3 regions of the Microbacterium sp. OVT16B genome follow, and region 3 is predicted to be linked to each of the others. Evidence: predicted binding sites of a transcription regulator. Region 3 holds the regulator's gene; each other region holds the start of a gene.
What was found. Region 3 encodes HrcA, which represses chaperone genes, less so after heat shock. Its sites were predicted from a motif close to TTNGCACTCGNNNNNNNCGAGTGCNAA; they were not measured.

Region 1 (5,518 bases), 1.2 Mb from region 3:
GCGCCAGACGCGACGCGTACACGAAGCTGCCCACCGGGCCGGTGACCGTGGAGCCGGTCGTCGCCAGCGGGCCGCACCTCGAAGACGACGACGAATACAACGGGTGGGAGCCCTCGGCAGCGCCCGCATCCGTCGACGAGACGCGGCTCGCGCCCTGGGCGCTGCTCGCCGCGATCGTCTCGCTGTGCGCCTCGTTCTTCGTCGGCTGGGTGATCCCGGTCGCGGTGGTGGCCGTGATCGCGGCGATCATGTCGCTGCGGCGTCCGGCCGAGAGCAGAGCCGTCGCGACGTGGGCTCTCGTGCTCGGCCTCGCGGCGACGACGTACAGTCTGGGCTGGCTGGTGTGGGCCGGTCTGCAGTTCGAGAGGTTCGGGTAGCGGATGCTCGACGCCGACCGGACATCGATGTCATCAGGGGGGCCGATGCCGCACGATCATGACGGCGAGGAGCGTCGTGCGCTCCAGCGCAAGGCGTATGGCCGCGAGGCGTCGCTCACGGATGCCGAGGCTCGGCGTCTGCACGAGCTCGAGCACGCCCTCCGCGAGAGCGCCCGCCCCGAGGCCACGGCGGAGCGTTCCGCGCGGACGGCGGTCCGCGACACGGCGCCGGTGGACGGAGCCCGCCTGGACGGCATGCGGGCGGGCGAGGTGCAGCCTCCCGTCACGCGGGGAGTCCTCGACGAGGAGAGCACCGCAGCGGCGTCCGTGGCCGAAGAGCCCATGACCGAGAGCGCGGCAGACGAGGCGGCGCCGGGCATCTGGAGGACTCTGCGGTCGCACGGGAAGCCCGTGGCCGTTGCGTCCGCCGTCCTGCTGGCGATCGGACTCGGCGCGGGTTGGGCGCTGTTCTCTCCGCGTGCGAGCGACATCCCGCTCAGCGCGGAGGAGGTGGAGCGCAAGCTGGAGCTCTACACGGCGCAGAAGTTCGACGACGGCTCGCTGCGCGCCGTCGCGCGCGATGGAGACGCCCTCGTCTGGTTCGCCACCAAGAGCGCGCCGGAGCCGCAGTCGTGCCTGACGCTCGATGTGGGGGAGCAGTCCTCCATCAACTGCGTCACCGATGACGAGTTCGCCACGTTCCCGTTGAACGCGTCGATCTCGGTGCCTTCTGACGAGGGCGGTTCGATGGGTGGGAGCAGTGTGAACGCCACGGGCATGCTGACCACCGCCGGCGAGGTGATGGTCGCGATCAACCGCTGGAACTACGACGATTCCATGCTCGATCAGTTCGAGGGCGAGGAGAAGGTGCGTGCCCAGGCGCTCATCGACGAGGGGTACCAGCCGGGGATGTCCCTGATCGGACACTTCCGCGGAGAGCCCGTGTGGGTCGCCGACCGCTTCACCGACACGGGCTCGATGGAGAGATGCCTGATCGTCGATGTCGTGGTTGCATCGAAATGCGCCGCGCCGGACAACAGCGGGAAGCAGGCGCCGATCCGGCTGAGCTCCGGAGACGCGGATGACTCGCCGTGGTCCCTGACCGTGGAGTTCACCGGCTGGGGCATGCCCTACCTGACGATCACCGAGGGTCCGACCGGCGGATCGCTCGTGGTGATCGACACCGAGTCGGGGGATCCGATCGAGGTCCAGGTCCCCGTGGACCCTGCCGGCTGACTAGGCCGCAGACACCCGGTCGGCGAGGATCGCCAGACGCTCGTCGCCGATGCGGGTGAGGATCAGCGTCGCCGACTCCGCGCCCTTCAGCACGAGCTTCCTGCGGAAGGCCGCAGGGTCGACGTCCATGCCGCGCTTCTTGATCTCCAGGGTGCCGATGCCGTTCCTCTTGAGCACCGCGCTGATCGCCTTGGGATTGGCGGGCATCGTCTCGCGCACGCGGAACGACTGCACGAACGGACTCGTGAGCGCCGCATCCGAGGTGAGGTATGCGATGCGCTCGTCGAGCATGCCCGCCTCCAGGCTGCGGGCGACGTCGCCGATGAGCCGCGCGCGGATGACGGCTCCGTCCGGTTCGTGCAGGAAGGCGCCGAGCGGGCGCACCGGCGCGTCCTCGGCGTCGGCGCCCGCGGTGAGCTCGTAGGAGCGCTCGCCGCGGATGAGGAGCGCCGCTCTGCGAACGCCCTCTCTGGCGAGGACACCGGTCCAGACCACGAGCTCCACGACACTGCCGTCCGCGCTCACCCACTGTGCCTCTGCGTCGGCGGGGAGGCTGTCGCGATCGTGCGCGGGTCCGAGCTTGATGCCGGTCGGCGTGCGCGATGCCACGTCGAAGGCCCAGTCCAGCGACGGTGAGTAGTCGTCGGCCGAGACGCGGCGGGTCTCGCTGTGCCCGGAGGTGCGTCGCGCGGGGTCCATCCAGATCGCGCGAGCGGCGGGCGCGGTCGCCGTGCTCAGCTCCCGGTACGCATCCTCCGCCGTGCTGTGGCGCACGTCCGATCCGAACGGCGCGAGGTTGTACGCGGCGATCGCGGCTGTGACCTCGTCGGCGTCGACGGCCGTCACCTCGAGTCCTGCCCCGGCGAAGGCGAGGGCGTCGCCGCCGATTCCGCAGCCGAGATCAGCGACGCTCGTCAGACCGGCGCTGCGGATGCGCTGGGCGTGCCGTGCGGCGACCCCCAGCCTCGTCGCCTGCTCGAGGCCGGCGCGGGTGAACAGCATCCGCTCGGCGAAGTCGCCGAACTTCGCCCGTGCCCTGGCGCGCAGGTGGGCCTGACCCACGACCGCCGAGACGAGTTCGGGGGAGTGGCCCGCAGCGCGCAGTCGCGACACGGCCCTGGCGGCCTCGCCCGTCGACTCGATCGGCCCGAGGGCGTCGAGGAGCTCGAGTCCGTCGGGGGTGAGCAGGGCGCGCAGCTCGGACATCTCCACCCGTTCAGCTTAGGTCGTGCCCGGCTGGCACTCGCATTGCATGAGTGCCAGCTGAGCGCTTAGACTGGATTAGCACTCTCGGGTTGAGAGTGCGAACAAGTCTTTCGTGTCAGCGTCAAGAAAGAAGAGGTAGACCGTGTCGGTTTCCATCAAGCCGCTCGAGGACCGCATCGTCATCAAGCAGGTCGAGGCCGAGCAGACCACCGCGAGTGGCCTGGTCATCCCCGACACCGCCAAGGAGAAGCCCCAGGAGGGCGAGGTCGTGGCCGTGGGCCCCGGCCGCATCGATGACAACGGCAACCGCGTCCCGCTCGACGTCGCCGTGGGCGACCGCGTGCTCTACAGCAAGTACGGCGGCACCGAGGTGAAGTTCGGCGCAGACGAGTTCCTCGTCCTGTCGGCTCGCGACGTCCTCGCGGTCGTCGTCCGCTGATCCAGCGCACATCGCAGAAGGGGTTCGGATGCTTCGGCATCCGAACCCCTTCTGCATGTCCGGAGCAGTCACGCGGCGATCGATTCCTGCCGAACCGCGGTCGTGGCGGGTGAACACGCGCTCAGCCTCCGCCCACGGGCATAGGGTTGTGCGGTGACCCCTGACGCCCCCGCCCGCACCGGCCAGACCGCGGGGGCCGTCTACGCCGTCGCCGCCTACCTGCTCTGGGGCGTGCTGCCGCTGTACTTCCTGCTGCTGGTGCCCACGGGCGCGTGGGAGGTCGTCGCCTGGCGTGTGCTGCTGTCTTTCGTCTTCTGCCTGATCCTGCTCACCGTCACACGCGGATGGAAGGCCTTCGGCGTCATCATCCGGCAGCCGAAGCTGCTCGGCCTCACGGCGCTCGCGGGCCTGCTGATCTACGTGAACTGGCAGGTGTTCGTCCTCGGCACCCTGAACGACCGGGTGGTGGAGACGAGCCTCGGCTACTTCATCAATCCGATCACCACGGTGCTGCTGGGCGTCTTCGTGCTGCACGAGCGGATCCGCCGGATGCAGTGGGCGGCCATCGGCATCGCCGCCGTCGCGGTGATCGTGATCGTCGTCGCCTACGGGGAGTTCCCCTGGATCGCGCTCTCGCTCACCGCGTCCTTCGGCATCTACGGACTCATCAAGAAGAAGATCGGACCGGCGGTGGATGCCGTGAGCGGTCTGACCCTCGAGTCCTTCTGGCTCATCCCCATCGCGATCGTGCAGCTCATCCTGGTGGCCTTCACCCCCGCAGGCATCACCATGGGGGCGAACGGCGTCCCCCACGCACTGCTGCTGGGCTTCGCCGGCGTCGCGACGGCGGTGCCGCTGCTGCTGTTCGCGGCGGGGACACGACGGATCGACCTCACCATCATCGGGATGATCCAGTTCATCACCCCGATCATGCAGTTCGTGATCGGCGTCGCCTTCCTGCATGAGGAGATGCCTCCCGCACGCTGGGCGGGCTTCATCCTCGTCTGGATCGCGATCGGCGTGTTCGTGGCCGACCTTCTCCTCGCGGGGCGGCGGAGCCGTGGAAGCGGCCCTGCAGAACTCGTCTGAACCTCGGGTGCATCGACGGCGGAACCCGGTGCCGGATCGTTAACGCACCGAAACCTAAGCACCCACTACGCGCTCCTGCCACGCTCTAGGGTTAGAGCACCCGATCGTGGTCGCATTCCACGCTCAGATATCCAAGGGAGCAACATGAACGCACTGAAGGGCTCGCGCGCAGCGAAGGTCCTCGCCGGGGTCGCGCTGGTCAGCGCGTCGGCACTCGTCATCTCGGGCTGTGCGAGCAGCACGCCGTCCGACTCCGGCGACGGCGGCAGCAAGCCGTCCGCCGACCTCACTCTCAAGCTCGGGTCGCTGCTGCCGCAGACCGGCGCTCTGGCCTTCCTCGGCCCGCCCATGGAGTCGGGCGTCGGCCTCGCGGTCAAGGAGATCAACGACGCCAAGGCCGGAATCACCATCGACCTCACTGCCGAGGACGAAGGCGACACCGACACGAAGGCCTATGAGACCTCGATCACCAAGCTGCAGGGTGCAGGCGTGTCCGCCATCGTCGGCGCCGCGGCGTCCGGCGTCTCGAAGCTCATCCTCGACGGCAACGTCGCCGCGGGCATCCTCCAGATCTCGGCCTCGAACACGTCTCCCGACTTCACCACGTGGGACGACAAGGGCCTGTACTTCCGCACCGCCCCCAGCGACCTGCTGCAGGGCGAGGTGCTCGGCAACCTGATCGCCGAAGACGGTCACAAGACCCTCGGCATCATCTACCAGAACGACGCGTACGGCACCGGCCTCAACGACGCCATCAAGAAGACGTTCGAGGGCACCGGCGGCAAGGTCGTCGCCGAGGCGTCGTTCAACGTCGGCGACGCGCAGTTCGACGCGCAGGTCGAGACCATCAAGGCGCAGAACCCGGATGCCGTCGCCATCGTCTCGTTCGACCAGTTCAAGACGATCGCCCCGCTACTGGTGAACGCCGGCATCACGGCCGACAAGTTCTACATGGTCGACGGGAACCTGTCCGACTACGGCACCGACATCCCCGTCTCGCTCGAGGGCGCACAGGGCACCAAGGCCGGCCCCAAGCTCGCCGACGACTTCACGAAGCGTCTGCAGACCTTCTGGACGGGCGAGGGCAACGCCGAGGTGAAGGACTTCACCTACGCGGGTGAGGCGTACGACGCTGTCGTGCTCGTGGCGCTCGCGTCGCTCGCTGCCGGCT
Region 2 (5,518 bases), 560 kb from region 3:
GGCGCGGTGCGGCTGTGGACGGGCGTCCGCGGAGGCACGATCCCGTTCTGGATGCTGCTCGGCGGTGCCTGCGGCGCGCTCACCGTCTCCACCCAGGGCATCACCGCCGGAGTCCTCGGCGTCTCGCTCTTCACCGTGGGCGTCGTCGCGGGGCAGACGCTGCACGGCCTGGTGCTCGACCGCATCGGATTCGGCCCGGCCGGTGTCGTGGCGGTGACCCCAGGGCGGGTCCTCGGAGGGGCGCTGGCCCTCGCCGCCGTCGGCATCTCGCTCTCCGGCGACGTGCTCTCCACCGCGCCGCTGTGGATGCTCCTCCTGCCGTTCGCGACAGGGGTCGGCATCGCCTGGCAGGCAGCGACCAACGGCAGGCTCGCGCAGCGCGTGCAGTCGCCGATCACGGCGACGCTGATGAGCTTCATCGCCGGGACCGTCGCCCTCGCGCTCGCCGCGGGCGTCAGCATCGCCGTCAGGGGGATGCCGCAGCCGCCGCCCGCCGAGCCGTGGCTGTACCTCGGCGGATTCCTCGGCTTCGCCTACATCCTGCTCGGGGCCTTCATCGTCGCGCACACCGGGGTGCTCCTGATGGGGCTCGGCTCCGTGCTCGGTCAGCTCACGGCATCCGTCGTCATCGATCTGATCTGGCCGGTGGAGGCGGGTCCCGCTCTCTGGCAGCTCGCGGCGATGGTCATCGTCGCCGTCGGATCGGTCGTCGTGGCCGTGCCGCGTCGACGCGCGCGCTGACTACTTCTTCTTGTCCTTCTTCTTCGGCATCCGCGTCACGAGCTTGCGCGCGTCGACGGGCTTACGCCGACCGGGGCGCTTGCCCGCCGGCTTGCCGCCGACGTAGAGCCAGCCGAGCAGCTCCTCGTCCTTGCCGAGACCGTGCGCCTTGGCGACGGCCTTGGAGCGCGTGTAGTGGCCGGTGCGCCACAGGACGCCCCACCCCGCCTCGTCCAGCAGCAGGCTCAGCGTGTGGGCCACACCGGACGCCACGGCCTCCTGCTCCCACCGCGGCACCTTGTCGCTCTTGCGGTAGCTGGCGACCACGGCGATCAGCAGCGGTGCGCGCAGCGGCTTGGACGACGGCGACTTGTCGCCCTCGGCCTTCGCGATCGCCGCACCCAGCACCTCGCGGTCGGCGCCGCGGAGCTCGATCAGACGCCACGGGCGCAGCGACGAGTGGTCGGCGACGCGTCCGGCGGCCGCCACGAGCTGCAGCAGCTCCTCGCGGTTGGGCGCGAGCTCGGTGACCTTGGACCAGGACTGACGGGAGCGGACCGCCTCCAGCGCGCTCACTCGGCGTCCGGGGTGAAGTTCAGGGCGATCGAGTTCATGCAGTAGCGGTCGCCGGTGGGCGTTCCGAACCCGTCGGGGAAGACATGCCCGAGGTGCGAGCCGCAGTGCGCGCAGCGCACCTCCGTGCGGACCATGCCGAGCGTCGTGTCCTCGATGAGCTCGACGGCCTCCGGACGGATGGACTCGTAGAAGCTCGGCCACCCGCATCCGGAGTCGAACTTCGTGCCGCTCTTGAACAGCTCCGCACCGCACGCACCGCACGTGTAGAGGCCAGCGCGCTTCTCGTCCAGCAGCTCGCCGGTCCAGGCGCGCTCGGTCGCCGCCTCACGCAGCACGGCGTACTGATCCGCGCCGAGCTCGTCGCGCCACTCTTCTTCTGTCTTGTCCACGCTGTACGCCATGCCTCCATTCTCGCGCGTCCGGCTGTGAACGGGGTCCGCCGCGACAGAATGGACGGATGACGGATGCCGTGCAGGAGCGCTACGCCCGATTCGCCGAGCAGGAGGCGCCAGGTCGGAGCGATCTCTACGCCGAGTGGGCGCTCGGGGTCGCCGGCGACCCGGCGGTGCGTGACGTGCTGTCGCGCATACCCGAGAACCGTCGCCAGCCGCCGCTGGTCTTCGCCGTCACGCGGATGCTCGGCGCGGATCTGACCGGGTACGGCGCCTGGCGGGGGTTCGTGCTCGCGCATGCCGAGGAGATCGTCGCGGAGTGCACGGCGAGACGGCTCCAGACCAACGAGCCCCTCCGCCTCGCGCCGCTGCTCCCCGTGCTCAGCGAGATCGAGGGCCCCATCGCGCTGCTCGAGATCGGCGCTTCGGCGGGGCTCTGCCTGTATCCCGACCGGTACTCCTACCGATTCGTCGACGGAGACGGGATGCTGCGGCGATCGCTCGACCCGGTGGACGGCCGGTCGGCCGTCGTGCTGGAGAGCGTGGTCGAGGGTGCGATTCCACCCCTGCGGCTGCCGGAGGTCGTGTGGCGCGCCGGCATCGACCTCGCGCCCCTCGACGCGTCCGACGAACGCGATCGCCGCTGGCTGCAGGGCCTCGTCTGGCCGGGGGAGGAGGGGCGCGAGCAGCGCGTCACGGCGGCGCTCGACATCGCCGCATCCGACCCTCCGCACCTCATCGCCGGCGACGCCCTTGAGCGGATCGACGCGCTCGCCGCGGAGGCGCCGGACGGTGCGACGCTCGTCATCACCACTCCCGGCGTGCTGGTGCACATCCCCCGGGAGCAGAGGCTCGCGCTCGTCGAGGCCATCCGCGCGCTCCCGGCCAGATGGATCACCATCGATCCGCCGGCTCTGCTCGACGTGTGGGAGCCCGCCGTCGACGACGGATCCTGGACCGGGTTCGTCGTCGCGCTGGACGGCAGGGTGCGGGCCGCGGCTGATCCGCTCGGACGATGGTGGGAGTGGCGCGGCGGCGATGGCGTCGCGGCGATCTAACCTGTTCTCATGCTGGGAGAGATGACCGAGCGCGATCGTGCGATCCTCGCGTTGGAGACCGTGTGGCCGCGGCACAGCGGCGCGAAGGAAGAAGTGATCCGCGCGCAGCTCGGCATGAGCTCGGCGCGCTACTACCAGCTGCTCGGTCGGCTGATCGACTCCGACGCCGCGCTGGCGTACGACCCGATGCTCGTCGGCAGGCTCCGTCGGATCAGGGAGTCCCGTGCGCTGCAGCGCTCGGCCAGGACTCCCGGCTTCGTCGGCTGAGTCCGCGGTTTCGGACGCCGCCCCCGTCGTGATGCGGACGCACAGGCGGGTGCCGCTAGCATCGAGTGGTGTCCAAGCCCACTCGTGACCGATTCGACGACGTCCCCCACTCCGCAGGACGTGTAGGAGCGCATCGCGCCGAAGCCCCCGGCATGAACGGCTGGGTCGTGCTGCTCTGGTCGTTCGTGGCCGCGCTGGTGCTGATCATCGCAGGCATCTTCGGCTCGCTCGTCGTCATGGGCCGCATCACGCTCTTCCCCGAGGCCGTGCCGTCGTCGACGCCGACGCCGGTCGAGACCGGCGTCGTCGACACCGCCTACTCGGTGATGATCCTGAACGCGACTCCGGAGGAGGGCCTCGAGGCTCAGATCCGGGCGAAGCTCATCGACAGCGGATGGACCGCCGACAAGGTCTCCGCCACCGAGAGCGCCAGCAAGGACTTCGCCACGACGACCGTGTACTACGTCGACGACGCGGACGAGCTCGCGGCCATCGGGCTCGCCAACCTCATCGGCGGAGCGGACGTGCAGAAGAGCGACTTCTACGCCTCCATGAACGAGACCGGGGGCAAGCAGCTGACCGTCGTCATCGGCCTCGACCGCTCGTCCTCCGCCCCGGCCACCACGGAGGAGACTCCGGCCCCCTGATCGGTCGGCGGCGCACCCTCCTCGCGGCTTGCACTCGAAGGTGTCGAGTGCCAGAATGGCGTTAGCACTCTCTCACTCTGAGTGCTAAACCCAACGTCTACGTCCAGGAGGGACGACAAAACTCATGGCAAAGATCATCGCTTTCGATGAGGAGGCCCGCCGCGGCCTCGAGCGCGGCCTCAACATCCTCGCCGACGCGGTCAAGGTGACCCTCGGCCCGCGTGGCCGCAACGTCGTGCTCGAGAAGAAGTGGGGCGCCCCCACCATCACGAACGACGGCGTGTCCATCGCCAAGGAGATCGAGCTGGACGACCCGTACGAGAAGATCGGTGCGGAGCTCGTCAAGGAGGTCGCCAAGAAGACCGATGACGTCGCCGGCGACGGCACCACCACCGCCACGGTCCTCGCGCAGGCCCTCGTCCGCGAAGGCCTGCGCAACGTCGCGGCCGGCGCCGACCCGATCTCGCTCAAGCGCGGCATCGAGAAGGCCGTCGCGGCGATCACCGAGGAGCTGCTGAGCAGCGCCAAGGAGATCGAGTCCAAGGAGCAGATCGCCGCCACGGCGTCCATCTCCGCAGCCGACCCCGCGATCGGCGAGCTCATCGCCGAGGCGATCGACAAGGTCGGCAAGGAGGGTGTCGTCACCGTCGAGGAGTCGCAGACCTTCGGCACCGAGCTCGAGCTCACCGAGGGCATGCGCTTCGACAAGGGCTACCTGAACCCCTACTTCGTGACGGACCCGGAGCGCCAGGAGGCTGTCTTCGAGGACCCGTACATCCTCATCGCGAACCAGAAGGTCTCCAACATCAAGGACCTCCTGCCCATCGTCGACAAGGTGATCCAGGACGGCAAGGAGCTCGTCATCATCGCCGAGGACGTCGAGGGCGAGGCTCTCGCGACGCTCGTGCTGAACAAGCTCAAGGGCATCTTCAAGTCGGTCGCCGTCAAGGCTCCCGGCTTCGGCGACCGTCGCAAGGCGCAGCTGCAGGACATCGCGATCCTCACCGGCGGACAGGTCATCACCGAAGAGGTGGGCCTCAAGCTCGAGAACGCCACGCTCGACCTGCTCGGCCGTGCGCGCAAGGTCATCGTCACCAAGGACGAGACCACGATCGTCGAGGGTGCGGGCGAGGCGGAGCAGATCGAGGGTCGCGTGACCCAGATCCGTCGAGAGATCGAGAACACCGACAGCGACTACGACCGCGAGAAGCTGCAGGAGCGCCTCGCCAAGCTCGCCGGCGGCGTCGCCGTCATCAAGGCGGGCGCGGCCACCGAGGTCGAGCTCAAGGAGCGCAAGCACCGCATCGAGGACGCCGTCCGCAACGCGAAGGCAGCCGTCGAGGAGGGCATCGTCCCCGGTGGTGGCGTCGCGCTCATCCAGTCGGGCACCAAGGCTCTCGACGCTCTCACCCTCACGGGTGACGAGGCGACCGGTGCGAACATCGTTCGCGTCGCGATCGAGGCTCCGCTGAAGCAGATCGCTCTCAACGCCGGTCTCGAGCCTGGTGTCGTCGCGAACAAGGTCGCCGAGCTGGCCTCGGGTCACGGCCTGAACGCTGCGACCGGCGAGTACGTCGACATGTTCGCAGCGGGCATCATCGACCCGGCCAAGGTCACGCGTTCGGCTCTGCAGAACGCGGCGTCGATCGCCGGCCTCTTCCTCACCACCGAGGTCGTCGTCGCCGACAAGCCCGAGAAGGCCGCCGCCCCCATGGGCGACCCGTCCGGTGGCATGGACTTCTGATCCACACCAGCCGCACTGACAGAAACGCCCCGGCCTCGGCCGGGGCGTTTCTGCATTCCAGGGGGTGTCGAAACAGACGTGTCGGAACTGGCGTGTCTGAACCGATGTGTCGGA
Region 3 (5,518 bases):
GACCCCCGAGGTCGCCAGGACTCTCGCCGATGCCGGGGTCACCAGGCTCTCCATCGGCATGCAGTCCGCCGTGCCGCACGTGCTCGCTGCGCTGGATCGCACGCACCGGCCGGAGAACGTCCGCACCGCCGTCGAGGCGGCGAAGGGCGCCGGTCTCGCGGTCAGCGTCGACCTCATCTACGGTGCGCCGGGGGAGTCTCTGTCCGATTGGGAAGCCTCTCTCGACGCCGCACTCGACCTCGAGTCGGACCACATCTCCGCGTACGCGCTGATCATCGAGGACGGCACGAAGCTGGCCAGGCAGATCCGCCGCGGCGAGGTGCCGACACCCGACGACGATCTCCAGGCCGACATGTACGAGCTCGCCGACTCGCGGCTCGCCGCCGCCGGTTTCGAGTGGTACGAGGTCAGCAACTGGGCGCGCTCCGCGGATCAGCGTTCGCGTCACAACCTCGCGTACTGGCGGGGGAGCGACTGGTGGGGCTTCGGCCCCGGGGCGCACAGTCACGTCGCGGGCCTGCGCTGGTGGAACGTGAAGCACCCGGCCGCATATGCGCAGCGGCTCGCGGCATCCGAGTCCCCGGCTGCCGGAACCGAGCGCCCTGATGAGGAATCGCGGATGCTGGAGCGGGTGCTGCTGCTGAGCCGTCTCGCCGAGGGCATCGCCGTGGCGGACCTGCCTGCAGGGAACCGAGCCCGCGTCGCCGGCCTGATCGCCGACGGTCTGGTGGATCCTGCCTCCGCCGTTCGCGGCCGCGTTCGGCTGACGCTCCGCGGCCGGCTGCTGGCCGACGCGGTCGTCAGGGAGCTCACCGACTAGGGAGCAGATCCATGCCGATCGTGCGTCGCTGGGGCACCGTGGTGGTCACGGCATCGAACAGGCGCGTCCTGCGCTCGGAGCCGAAAGCGGGCCATCCGGGGTCGCCGGTGGTGACGAAGGAGACCCACGCGCGGTGCATGTCGGCGGCGAGCTCGCGCGGAGCGTCGGTCCCCGCCATGCGCTGCGTCTCGGGGTCGTCGAGCCGGTCGAACACGAAGCCGAGCTCGAGCGCGTGCGCGGCGCGGAGATCGCGCACGGGGCTGGGCCAGGCGAACTCGTAGACGTGGGTGTCCGCGGGGCGCGCTGCCGCGACGCGGCTGAGCGGAGCGCGGAGCATGACATCGGTCGCGAGCTGTCCGAAGATCTCCCCGGTCGACGCCGAAGGGAAGTCGGCGCGGTACGCGGCCACCGCACGGCCGGGGATGCGCAGCGCGAGACGCGCGATCAGCAGCTTCGCCCTGCTGATGCCGGCGAGCGCCTCCGGGGGGAACCACAGCCGGTACTCGTCGGTGTTGCTGCCGATGAGCAGCGGGGTGTCGATCTCGCCGAGCACCTCGTGGGGAGACCGGGGGAGGCTGTCGGGGTCGATCGAGAACTGGAATCCCGGCGCGCCCCCGAGGGGTGAGGAGCCTGCCGCCTGCTCGCGACGGGCCTGCAGGAGCTGGTCGGGGTCGACGCCGGCGAAGGACTCCCGATCGGCGCGGATGCCGAGCCGCTTCGCCAGCTGCGCGGTGACGCGCCCGGCCTTCTCCGGTGTCTGCGCCTCCAGAGGACCGGACTCGATGATCGCCTGAGCGATCAGCGCACGCGACTCCGGACGGGCCAGGAGACCGGCGATGATCGCGCCGCCCGCCGATTCGCCCATCACCGTGACGCGCGCGGGGTCGCCGCCGAACGCCGCGATCTCGCGGTGGACCCAGTCGAGGGCGGCCGCGGCGTCGCGCAGGCCGAGGTTGCGCGGTGCGTCCTCGAGCACGGAGAAGCCCTCCGAGCCCAGGCGGTAGTTGATCGAGGCGAAGACGATGCCGGCGCGTGCGAACCCCGTGCCGTCGTAGATCGAGAGCGCGGCGGTGCCGCGTTCGAGGGCGCCGCCGTGGATCCACAGCAGCACGGGCGCGTCCGAGGCGTCGACCGGGGACCAGACGTTGACGGTGAGGATGTCTTCGCCGTCGATACGCACCGAACCCAGCAGCTCGCCGGTCGCGCCGGAGTAGGGGAGCTGGGGAGACGTGGGGCCGAAGGACACGGCGTCGCGCTCGCCCGTCCACGCGGGAGCGGGCTGTGGCGCGCGGAACCGGTTGTCCCCGAACGGCGGCGCGGCGTACGGGATGCCGAGGAAGCGACGGACGCCGTCCTCGACGGTTCCTCGGAGGACCCCGGTGCTGACGGAAGCGGTGGACGGCGTGGTCATGAGCGCCATCCTAAGGTGCACGCGATAGGATTGGCACTCTATAGGTCCGAGTGCCAGGCGGGAGGGTGAGATGGTCACAGAGCGAGGCCTGCAGGTGCTGCGCGCGATCGTGCAGGACTACGTCGAGACGCACGAACCCGTCGGCAGCCGCACGATCGTCGACCGGTACTCCTTCGGCGTCTCCGCGGCCACCATCCGGAACGACATGGCGCTGCTCGAGGACGAGGAGCTGATCGCCGCTCCGCACACCTCCTCGGGGCGCGTGCCGACCGACAAGGGGTATCGCGTCTTCGTGAACCACCTGGCTCAACTGCGGCCGCTCACCGTGGCTCAGAGAAGTGCGATCGAGTCCTTCCTCGCGGACCCCGCCGATCTCGACGACCTGATGGCGCGCACCGTCCGTGTGCTCACGCAGCTCACGGGGCAGGTCGCCCTGGCGCAGTATCCGTCGTTCGCACGCGCGCATCTGACCCACCTGGAGCTCGTCGCGCTCGCGCCGAGCCGGATGCTCGTCGTGCTCGTCACCGACGCCGGCGGCGTCTCACAGCGCATGACCCCGCTCCCGATCGAGCTCGACGAGGCCGATGTGGCGGTGCTGCGGGCGCGGCTGTCCGCGCTGATCACGGGCCGTGCGGTGAGCGACGCCGCTGAGCGCCTGCAGACCCTGCTCGCCGATGACACGACGACGGATGCCGCGCTGCGCGCCCTCGCGACCGTCATCATCGACGAGCTGGGCGAGTTCCGCCAGGAGCGCCTCGTCATGGCGGGGGCCGCGACGCTGGCCCGGCGCGAACAGGACTTCCGCGGCAGCATCCATCCTCTCCTCGAGGCGATCGAGGAGCAGGTGACGCTGCTGCGGCTGATGAGCGAGATGGAGACCGACGTGCACGGGCTCGCCGCGAGCATCGGCACGGAGAACGCTCCGTTCGGTCTTGGCGAGGCGTCGATCGTCGCCAGCAACTACGCCGCACCGAGCGGCACCGCGCGCGTCGGCGTCATGGGCCCGACCCGCATGGACTATCCGAGCAACCTCGCGGCGGCGCGGGCCGTGGCCCGCTACCTGTCGCGGATGCTCGACGAAGACGAGGCGAGCCGCTGAGGCGGCCGCCGAACGAACACACACGGAGAAGGGCCATCGTGGCGGATCACTATGAGGTTCTCGGGGTATCCCGAGAGGCGTCCACCGACGAGATCAAGAAGGCGTATCGACGCCTCGCGCGTCAGCTGCACCCGGATGTGAACCCGGGCGAGGAGGCGGCGGAGCGCTTCAAGCTCGTCACGCACGCGTACGACGTGCTCAGCGACGACGAGTCGCGACGCCGGTACGACATGGGCGGCGGAGACGGCGCCGCAGGCAACTTCGGCGGGTTCGGAGGCTTCGGCGACATCTTCGAGACCTTCTTCGGCGCCGCGCAGGGCGGCGGGCGCGGCGCTCGTCCGCGGTCACGGCGCGAGCGCGGCCAGGACGCGCTCGTGCGTGTGACCCTCGAGCTCGGCGACGTGGTGTTCGGCGCGCACCGCGACATCGAGGTCGACACGGCGGTGCTGTGCGAGACGTGTCAGGGATCCTGCTGCCAGGAGGGCACGTCGCCCGTCACCTGCGACATCTGCGGCGGCTCCGGCCACGTGCAGCGTCAGGTCCGCAGCCTTCTCGGCAACGTCATCACCTCGCAGCCGTGCGGCACCTGCGAGGGCTACGGCACGACGATCCCGTACCCGTGCGGAACCTGCGCTGGTCAGGGGCGCGTGCGGTCGCGTCGTACGGTGTCCCTCGACATCCCCGCCGGTGTGGAGACCGGGCTGCGACTGCAGCTGCCGGGCTCCGGCGAGGTGGGCAAGGCCGGAGGCCCCAACGGCGACCTGTACGTCGAGGTCACGGTGAGCCCGCACGCGGCGTTCAGCCGTGACGGCGACGACCTCCTCGCCACGCTCGAGGTCTCCATGACCGACGCGATCCTCGGAACGGACACGAAGATCCAGGGGCTCGACGGCGAGGTCGACCTGGAGATCCGCTCCGGCATCCAGTCGGGTGACGTCCTGACGATCAAGGGCCGCGGCATCACCCCGCTGCGGGGATCCCAGCGTGGTGACCTCAGGGTCGGCGTGCAGGTGGTCACGCCCACCAAGCTCGACTCCGCACAGCGCGCGCTCATCGAGGACTTCGCGAAGAAGGCGAAGTCGCCGGGACCGCAGCTCGCCCAGTTCCAGCAGGGGCTGTTCTCCAAGCTCCGCGACCGCTTCCGCTCGCACTGAGCCATGGCGCTGCACTTCCTGGTCGAGACGTCGACCGATGCCGCGGTCGGTGACCTCGTGTCGCTCACCGGCGCGGAGGCGAAGCACGCGGCGGTCGTCCGCAGACTGCGTGTGGGCGAATCCGTGACGATCGGCGACGGTGCAGGCGTCTGGCTCACCGGTGTCGCCGAGGAGGTCTCTCCGACCCGGGTGGACGTGCGCGTGTCCGACCGTGCGATCCACGACGCGCCGACGCCCCGCATCGTCCTCGTTCAGGCACTGGCCAAGGGCGATCGGGATGAACTCGCCGTCCAGGCGGCCTGCGAGCTCGGCGTCGACGAGATCGTCCCGTGGCAGGCGAGCCGCAGCGTGTCGCGCTGGGACGGGCCCAAGGCCGTCAAGGGGCGCGAGCGCTGGGCGACGATCGTGCGCGAGGCCGCGAAGCAGGCGCATCGGCCCTGGATCCCCGAGGTCTCGGAGCCTCTCACGACGGGACAGCTCGCGCAACGCGCGGCGGATGCGCGGATGCTCCTGCTCGACCCGACGGCGACCATCAGGCTCTCCGAGCGGGAACCGGACGGTCGCGACCTGATCCTCGTCGTCGGCCCCGAGGGCGGCATCGCCCCCGAGGAGCTGGACCGTCTCGTCGCGGCGGGTGCCGAGCGCGTGCTGCTCGGCGACACGGTGCTGCGCACGTCCACGGCCGGTCCGGCCGCGATCGCGGTGCTGTCGGTGGCGCTCGGCCGCTGGTGAGCGTCCCCTCAGTAGACTGAGAGCATGAGCGAGCCCTCGATCTTCACCCGCATCCTCACCGGCGACATCCCCGGGGAGATCCTGCTGGAGACCGATCGGGTCTTCGCGATCCGAGACATCAACCCGCAGGCGCCGCTGCACGCCCTCGTCATCCCGAAGACCGAGGAGTACCGCGACGTCACGGAGCTCGCCGCAGGCGACCCCGCGCTCCTCGCGGACATCGTGGCCGCGGCGAGGCGGCTCGCGGAGGAGCACGCGAACGGCGAGTACCGCCTGATCTTCAACAACGGCGCGAGCGCCGG

Region 1: the regulator HrcA is predicted to act here: its motif matches at 2,850-2,876, upstream of groES (co-chaperone GroES).
Region 2: the regulator HrcA is predicted to act here: its motif matches at 3,722-3,748, upstream of groL (chaperonin GroEL).

The regions. Positions count from the first base shown of each region.
Region 1 covers NZ_JAHXZA010000001.1:3,002,718-3,008,235, reverse strand. Annotated here, with positions in the region: gene LC438_RS14215 (hypothetical protein) at 1-377, shown strand, start outside; gene LC438_RS14210 (hypothetical protein) at 423-1,613, shown strand; gene LC438_RS14205 (class I SAM-dependent methyltransferase) at 1,614-2,819, opposite strand; gene groES (co-chaperone GroES) at 2,962-3,258, shown strand; gene rarD (EamA family transporter RarD) at 3,412-4,347, shown strand; gene LC438_RS14190 (ABC transporter substrate-binding protein) at 4,492-5,518, shown strand, end outside.
Region 2 covers NZ_JAHXZA010000001.1:1,197,076-1,202,593, forward strand. Annotated here, with positions in the region: gene LC438_RS05600 (DMT family transporter) at 1-741, shown strand, start outside; gene LC438_RS05605 (nitroreductase family protein) at 742-1,296, opposite strand; gene msrB (peptide-methionine (R)-S-oxide reductase MsrB) at 1,293-1,697, opposite strand; gene LC438_RS05615 (DUF2332 domain-containing protein) at 1,754-2,746, shown strand; gene LC438_RS05620 (DUF3263 domain-containing protein) at 2,756-3,013, shown strand; gene LC438_RS05625 (LytR C-terminal domain-containing protein) at 3,082-3,660, shown strand; gene groL (chaperonin GroEL) at 3,785-5,404, shown strand.
Region 3 covers NZ_JAHXZA010000001.1:1,760,883-1,766,400, forward strand. Annotated here, with positions in the region: gene hemW (radical SAM family heme chaperone HemW) at 1-820, shown strand, start outside; gene LC438_RS08310 (carboxylesterase/lipase family protein) at 810-2,231, opposite strand; gene hrcA (heat-inducible transcriptional repressor HrcA) at 2,302-3,330, shown strand; gene dnaJ (molecular chaperone DnaJ) at 3,369-4,484, shown strand; gene LC438_RS08325 (16S rRNA (uracil(1498)-N(3))-methyltransferase) at 4,488-5,216, shown strand; gene LC438_RS08330 (HIT domain-containing protein) at 5,241-5,518, shown strand, end outside.